One region of the Flexibacterium corallicola genome, then DNA from elsewhere that is predicted to be linked to it. Evidence: riboswitches for the same ligand, from Rfam matches in the RefSeq annotation. Region 1 holds a riboswitch; the other holds the start of a gene.

Region 1 (3,924 bases):
GACAAATCTGCGCATCAGAAGATGGAAGCGGCAAACGGCAAGTCCGACTCCAAACCTGCAAAAGAAGCCGCTGATAATAAGGATGTGTTTGCAGACGCGGAAAAAGCAGCAAAAGATCTTGAGAAATCTACTGGTGAAAGCCGTAGGCAGAGTCGGGAACAGAAAAAACAGGCGGGAGCTCAGAATAAGAGCAAAGAGCCGAAGCTTGATGAAGCCGGGCCGGGTAAAGCCAGCAAAGGTGTAAAGCGGGACAAAGATGCCGACTGGGTGCCGGGTAAAGGGCGCAAAGCACAGGCAGAAGGGACCACCCAACAACCAAAGACCGAGGAACCTGCAGCAGCGGGGCCCAAAAAACCTTTGGGCGGGGCGGAACGTCCCTTGCATGCGAGTGAGACGGAGCGTCCTCTTGCAGGAATGGGTGAGGGACTACGACCGTCCCGCATGCCGCAACTAATTGTTCTTTTTGTCATCGCCCTGCTGTTTGCTTTGGGGGGGTATGTGGTCTATTCGCAACGGGATGCGATCCTGTCTGGGCTGGATTCTCTTATGAATTCCTCACAGACGCAGGAAACGGCACCTGTACAGGAACCGCAGTCGGAACCTCCCAAGAAGAACGATGATCGCCTGCTGGACAGTAGCCTTCAGGTTGCGCCGGATGCCAAAAACGTAACCACATTGAAAATAACTGGAAGCGGTGAGGACTATAAAGTCTCCTCATCTTCTTCTGATGCAGGAAAAGCCGTCGCCCTTGCGCCGCCGGTGGTTCCTGATTCTGAAACAATGCAGTCAAAGCCGGTGCAAACCAATTCCGTTCGTCCGGCAAAGGCTATTGAATCTGATGTTGGCGGGGTAACCGTTGCCCTACAAAGTATCCTCTATGAAGAGCCGACGGAGACGGGCAGTTCCGGCAGCGCTACCCACGGGCGGGTTCTGTGGAGTTTGGACAGAGGCAACCAGACTGGCGGCGATACGGTGAACGCAAAGGTGATGCTTCCCGAGCGTGACATGAACATCAATATGAAGATCATGCCCAATGCAGATAGTTCGCTTCCTGCAAGCCATCTGGTGGAAATCCGTTTTGAGCTGCCAGAGGGCTTTAGTGGTCAGGGGATCGCCGAGGTGCCAGGCGTGATCATGAAAACCGCAGAAGCGGAGCGCGGTGAAAAACTGGTTGGCGCATGGGTGAAAGTGTCAGACAATCTGTTCTGGATAGCTCTTTCTGATCAATCCGAGGATATCTCCCAGAATCTGGCGTGGCTCAGTGAGCGGGAGTGGATTGATATTCCGATGCTCTATAACAACCAAAAGCGTGCAATTCTTACCTTTGAAAAGGGTGAGCAAGGGGGCCGCGTTCTGGCTCAAGCCATTAAATCCTGGCAGTAAGTATTGTTTTAGAACACGAAACGCATGCCTGAAGAGCGCTCTCTTGTGTTTTAACTAAAAGATTTCTTGAAAAATATAATTTCTATCGTCATTCTGCCCCCATTCCGAGGGGTGCTTCCATAAAAGCTGAGATGGCTCTGCCGAACCCTTAGAACCTGATCCGGGTAATTCCGGCGAAGGGACAGGAACCTGAGCCCAAATCCCGGGTCTCCACCAATGCTGCATTTATGCGACGGGAGATCCTTTTAATGTTTGATTGCTATAGAACGCCTGCTGGTGTTTGGCTGTGCTGTTTGCCCTCTTTTCTCAATCGGGAAAGAAAGGGAGCAAGGCATGCTTAAAAAGTCACTTCTTTCTCTTTTAAGGGGTGCTGGCGGGCTTGCAGTTTTCATTTTACTTTGGGAGTTCATTGTCTGGTTCTTCGAGCTACCACGCTACATGCTGCCGGGGCCTTTTGCAGTGTGGGACGCGCTTATCACCCAGTGGTCTTACCTGCTCTATCATGCAAGTATCACGGCCGGTGAAACGTTGCTCGGCTTCGTCTTTGGTACTTTGGCGGGTATTTACCTTGCCCTGTTGCTGAGTTGGTCTTCCCTTATCCGCCGTCTTCTGTTGCCGTCCATCACCGCTAGCCAGTCCTTTCCTGCGTTCGCCATTGCGCCCTTGCTGGTGCTCTGGTTCGGGTTCGGGCTGGCCTCCAAGGTGATCATGGCGGTTTTTGTGATCTTTTTCTCGATCACCTCAACCTTCTATGACGGGTTACGGCGAACGGATACGGCCCTGCTGGATCTGGGGCATCTGTACCGGCTGAACCGAAGGCAAATGCTTTGGTATATCCGCATTCCGGCAGCGCTTCCTGCGTTGTCTTCGGGGCTGCGTATTGCTGCTGTGTTTGCACCCATTGGCGCCATCGTCGGCGAATGGGTCGGGGCGAAAGGCGGTCTGGCTTTTATCATGTTGCAAGCCAATGCGCGCATGCAAACACCAACCATGTTTGCGGCGCTTATCCTGCTTGCTGCGATGGTGCTCATACTCCGCGCTCTTGTCGAATATGCCACTTCCAAGATGGTTTATTGGCAGCAAGAGCAATAAAAATTTTTAATTGAGGGAACTCTCTATGAAACTTTTGGGAACGCTGGCAGCTGCTGCCTTGCTTGCCTCCTCTATTCAGGCCAGCGCAAACGAAAAACTCACTGTCTTGCTGGACTGGTTCGCAAATCCGGACCACGCTCCGATTATTGTTGCTCAGGCGCGCGGGTTCTTTGAAGCGGAAGGGCTGGATGTGGAGCTTATCGAGCCCGCAGATCCAGCCATGCCGCCGCGCCTTGTGGCTGCGGGTAAGGGCGACATCGCCATTTCCTACCAGCCGACACTCCATGCCCAAATTAACGAGGGTATGCCGTTGGCACGAATTGGTACTTTGGTGGCCACACCGCTCAACACCTTGATTGTTTTAGAAGATGGACCCATTAAGAACCTGAGTGACTTAAAGGGAAAGACCATCGGTCATTCTGCTGTCGGTTTTGAAAGTGCCATGTTGAACCAGATGCTGAAAAGCAATGGTCTGAGCAAAGATGATGTGGAGCTGATCAATGTGAACTTCTCCTTGTCTCCTAGCCTGCTAGCTGGCCGGGTTGATGCGGTGATCGGTGGATATCGCAATTTCGAGTTGACGCAAATTAATATTGAAGGCGGCAAGGGGCGTGCCTTTTTCCCCGAAGAGAACGGTGTTCCTGTTTATGATGAGCTGATTTATGTCGCTCACAAGGACAAGGTGGAAGATCCGCGTTATGCCAAATTCCTTGCGGCTATTGAGGCGGCAACGGTTTACCTGCTCAATCATCAGGAGGATTCATGGAAAGGGTTCCTTGAAGTCTATCCGAAGCTGGATGACGAGCTGAACCAGCGGGCCTGGTCGGACACTCTGCCTCGTTTTGCAGCGCGCCCAGCTGCTTTGGACAGTGGCCGTTATGAGCGCTTTGCCCAGTTCTTGAAAGAGGCCGGTCTTATTGAACAGGCTCCGCCGGTTGAAACCTATGCGGTCGAAATTCGCTAGGGGCATCCCTAACAAATAGGTAAAAGCAGATGATAGTTGGCAGCGCTTTTGAGATGGTCAAGAGCGCTGTCATTTCACCAGAACCAGGTCCTTGCGGGTCATCATCACATCCCGCCCCAGTGTTTCCATTAGGGCGTTGTAAAAGGCCAGAAGCGAACCTTCTGAATGGGCCTGACATATTTCAATGGCTTCTCTAATGTCTTTTTGAGGGCCTTTTTTCAAAGCTTCAACCAGTGCCCTGTGCCGCATTTTCTGGCCCAGAAATTTTTCAGAGAATGCAATCGAAGCATCGCCCGCTAAAAGATAGTGGAGGTGTTGACGTAAGGGGATGGGCATAAGGCGCATGGGCAGCTCCAGAAGTGCCAGTTCGGGGGCAAGGGCACGCGTCCTCTCACTCACAACTGAAAAGCCAGTCAGCGAACTTTCCGCGCTAATCAAATCCTCTGTTTGTTCAACAATATGACCGAGGGCCCCATACTTATACC
Region 2 (3,924 bases), 160 kb from region 1:
AGCCCTGCAGCAAAACCGATTTGCGCGCGCATACGCGGAAGAAGTACACGGGTTACAAAGGCCCATCCGCTCATATCAAGCGAAAGGGACAGGCGTCCATACCGGCTAACAGTATCGCGCGCCGCAGGAACAAGAATCCTAAGGGCAAACGGCAACGCCAGAACGGCATTTACCAGCGCCGTGACCGGCAACGCAAAAGCGGATGGATCGACCAAGGGGCGCAGAATAATGAACAGTCCGGTGCCCAAGACCAACGGAGAAGCGGCCAGCCCCAAAATGCCGCTGATCTCCACCAGCCCTTGCCGCCCAAGGGCAATGGTTGCTGCCATGGGCAGGGCTAGGGCCAATAGAACAACTGTGCTGATTGCAGCAACCGAAATTGAAACCACAGCGGCTTTCAAAACAGATGCAGGCAATTCAAAAAGCCCCATTGCACCGGAGCTCGCCACCGCCGTTAGGGGCAGCAACAGGAAGAGAGCGGCCAGAGCAATCCAGAGGCTGTCAATAAGCGCGGAGCCGCCGTCCCAGCGGCGTACGGCATGGTCAAGCCCCGCTCCAAATCCATCGGTACGTGAAAGTTTCAAGGCTGCAACTGCGGCGGTTGTTGTGAGTAGTATCTGAACGGTTGAAAGAAGCGCTGCGCGTCCAAGATCAAAATCATAGGTAAAGGCTTGATAAATCGCCAGCTCGACTGTCGTGGCCCGTGGGCCGCCGCCCAATGTCAGTGCAACAGCAAAACTTGTGAGGCAAATGGAGAAAATAACAGCGAGAATACCGGGTAGAATCCGGGAGAGCATTGGCAGCTCTATCAAGCGAAATAAAGCAGTTCCTTCGCATCCCAACTGTGCCGCCAGTCGAAACCGTTCTGAGGGAACTTCCTGCCAGCCTTGCAACAGCAGGCGTGTTGCTAAAGGTAGATTGAAAAATACGTGAGCAAGAACAACGCCATGCAGGCCATAGATACGCAAGGGCGGTAACCCGAATAGGCCCAAGATATCCGAAATCCAGCCCGAACGCCCGAAGACCTGTAGCAGCCCGAGGATTGCTACGATGACGGGTAGGATGAAGGGGGCTCCTAAAATTGCAATCAGGAAACGGCGGCCCCAAAAGCGCCTGCGTGCCAAGGCGCGGGCCACCGGAATGGCAAGAAGCGCACTGATAAGCGCTGAAAGCGCAGCTTGTGTAAGGGTGAACCGCAGGGCCGACCAGTCTGAGGGGCCAATACCATGCCCCGCCTCGGCGTGAAAGGCCACTGCGGCCAAGGTGCCAATAATAAGCGCCGCGACAAGTCCTGCCGCGGCGATACCCGCAAACGGGTTTACTGGCTGAGCGCGTTCAGCCATTCGGGCAGAGCCTCATCTCGTGCAGCAACAGCCTCGGTTGGTTCAAGGTACAAAGATTTTTCAGGGATGAGCAGCGTTTCAAAACCTTTTGGCAAACCTGCTGCCGGTGTCACGGCAGGGTACATCCAGTTGGTTGTTGGAATGATCTGCTGGAAAGCATCCGATACCATGAAGTTCAGGAACTGATCGGCCAATTCCTGCTGGTCGGTGCCCGCCAGTTTCGCAGCCACTTCAACTTGCATAAAGTGCCCTTCATCAAAGGCGGCAGCTTTTTTACTGGCATCTTCCTCTGCAATCAGATGGTAAGCGGGAGATGTGGTGTAGCTGAGCACCATATCGGCCTCGCCCTCAAGGAACAGACCATATGCTTCGGACCAGCCTTTGGTCACGGTTACAATGTTATCTGCAAGGTCTGCCCAGATTTTCGGAGCTTCATCCCCATAGGCCGCTTTCACCCATAAAAGAAGCCCGAGGCCGGGTGTGGAAGAGCGAGGATCCTGTATCAGGATTTTGGTGTCGCTTGCAGCCAGATCGCGGAAATTTGTCGGCACTTGCGCACCGTCTTTATGAACAAAGGCGAAATAGCCCCAGTCATAGGGCACAAAAGTCTCGTCGCTCCACTCGATTGGCAAGGTGTAGTCAGCCTTCACGGAGTGCGGTGCGAACAGGCCGGTTTTTTTGGCCTTGTCCAGAAGGTTGGTATCCAGCCCCAGCACCATATCGGCCTTGGTGTTTTTCCCTTCCAAACGCAGGCGCGACAGCAGTGCGGCGCCATCTTCAACACCAACAAGGTTCAAGTCGCAGTTACAAATGGCCTCAAAGGCTTCTTCCACTTTCGGGCCCGGGCCCCAGTCGGAAACAAAGCTGTCGTAGGTGTAAATTGTCAACTGTGGATTGTCAGCGGCAAAAGCCGGTGTTGTGCTCAACAGTCCCGCAGCAAATAGCAGATGTTTCATGTCATCCTCAATTGCGGCGAGAGGGTAAGGAGGATCGAAACCAATACCTTTCCCTCCGCCGGTTCTAGCCGGTTCAGGTTCAACGGGTTTGCAAAAAAAAATGCATCTCAGCGCGGCATCTGCGCGCACCCCGAGGTCGGGCTTTTCTTAACGGGTGGCAACCCCAAGCGCAACCGAATATGCGCGGGAACTTCTGGAAGTATCAGTTGGGTATATATCAAAGGGGTTGTCCCCTCAAAGAAGAGTTGGTGGCCATAACTAGGGGGCTACCTTACAACTTTAGGGAAAAGGAGCTTGGAAAACTGGTGTTTTCAGGCTTAATTAGGTTTGTCGGGGATAGGGCATCCCCCAAATAAGGCTAGTAGTTTCGTTTATGAAAGCCGGATCAGTGCTGGAGGGGCAAACCATTTTCACCATGATCAATCGTGCTGCACTTGCATAGTAATATGTGTGGGTAGAGCAATCCATGCATATCATTAGACACGCCAACATAAACTCTGCGCGTTCACCCCACTGGAGAACTCCGGTTGTCATGCTGGCGGTGCTGTTGACCAGCCTGATAGCAGGGGCGCTTACATGGGTCATGTGCGAGCAGAAATTTTTAGAGGATGTTGGCGAAAAGGGCCTGTCCACATTGTCTGTTCAATCGGCAAATCTGGAACAGCATCTGGATAAGTTTCGCTTGCTGGCCCCCATTCTTGCAAGAAGCGGCGAAGTGAAGGCAGCTTTCAAGAATAAAGACGTTCGCTCGGCAAGGCGTATTGCCCGTTTGATTGCCGGAATGTCCGGCGCGGATGAGGTTTGGTTTTTCTCGCCGGAAACAGACTTCACTGTCACGAATTTGCTTTCAAGGGATGCCTTGGCCAATAAAGGTAGGTTCGCAGCGCCCGAAGCTTTTAAATCTGCCACTCAAGGACGGCTGGGCCGCCAGCTCATCGTTCGCGGGAGCAATAAGCAAACCAGCTATGTATTTGCCTTCGCTGTAAGGGAGAGGGAAGCCCAGCTGGGTATAATCGCCGTGAGAGTGAGCCTTTCAGGGGTAGAACAAACATGGGCTTTGAGTGCGAATGGCGTGTTTGCCGTTGATGAGAGCGGCCATATTGTTGCAAGCAACAGGCCGGAGCTGAGAGGGCGCCGCTTTGCTGTAACAGAGCAAAAAACCACAAGTGCACCGCCCGACCAGCTTAACCTTGTCAGGGGCCGAACCCTTCTGGGCCTTGAGCTGTTTCAAGCCAGTGAACTGGCCCCCGCAGCCCCGCTTTTGAAACTGGAGCAAACCGTCGCGCCCTTGGGGTGGAGAGTTCTCACGTTCATTGATGTATCAAATGCACGCACTCTGGCGATCTGGATAAGCATTGCCACTGCTGCTTTTGTGCTTGGCAGTTCCCTTGGTGTGTGGGGGCTTTGGCAGCGGCGGCGGCGGTTGCTTTTGCTGATGTACAAGGAAAAAGCCATTGCGCAGGAGCTTGAACAACGGGTTGACGAGCGCACAACTGCCTTGCTTTGTGCCAATAAAAAGCTGGAGCAGGAAGTTCGGGAACGGAAAAATGCGGAAGAAGAGCTGCAAAAGGTGCAGGCCGGCTTGATCCAGTCGGCAAAGCTCGCCACGCTTGGCGAAATGTCCG

The links. Region 1 has a riboswitch for thiamine pyrophosphate ahead of P6574_RS17140 (ABC transporter permease). Riboswitches for the same ligand answer to the same signal wherever they lie in the genome.
Region 2: linked by a shared signal. The riboswitch ahead of thiB (thiamine ABC transporter substrate binding subunit) and the one ahead of P6574_RS17140 (ABC transporter permease) in region 1 are both predicted to bind thiamine pyrophosphate.

The regions. Positions count from the first base shown of each region.
Region 1 is NZ_JARRCW010000001.1:3,903,560-3,907,483, reverse strand. It holds gene P6574_RS17145 (hypothetical protein) at 1-1,383, shown strand, start outside; TPP riboswitch at 1,481-1,583, shown strand; gene P6574_RS17140 (ABC transporter permease) at 1,717-2,475, shown strand; gene P6574_RS17135 (ABC transporter substrate-binding protein) at 2,501-3,439, shown strand; gene P6574_RS17130 (hypothetical protein) at 3,509-3,924, opposite strand, start outside.
Region 2 is NZ_JARRCW010000001.1:4,060,775-4,064,698, reverse strand. It holds gene P6574_RS17810 (thiamine/thiamine pyrophosphate ABC transporter permease ThiP) at 1-1,343, opposite strand, end outside; gene thiB (thiamine ABC transporter substrate binding subunit) at 1,319-2,299, opposite strand; TPP riboswitch at 2,332-2,442, opposite strand; gene P6574_RS17800 (sensor histidine kinase) at 2,766-3,924, shown strand, end outside.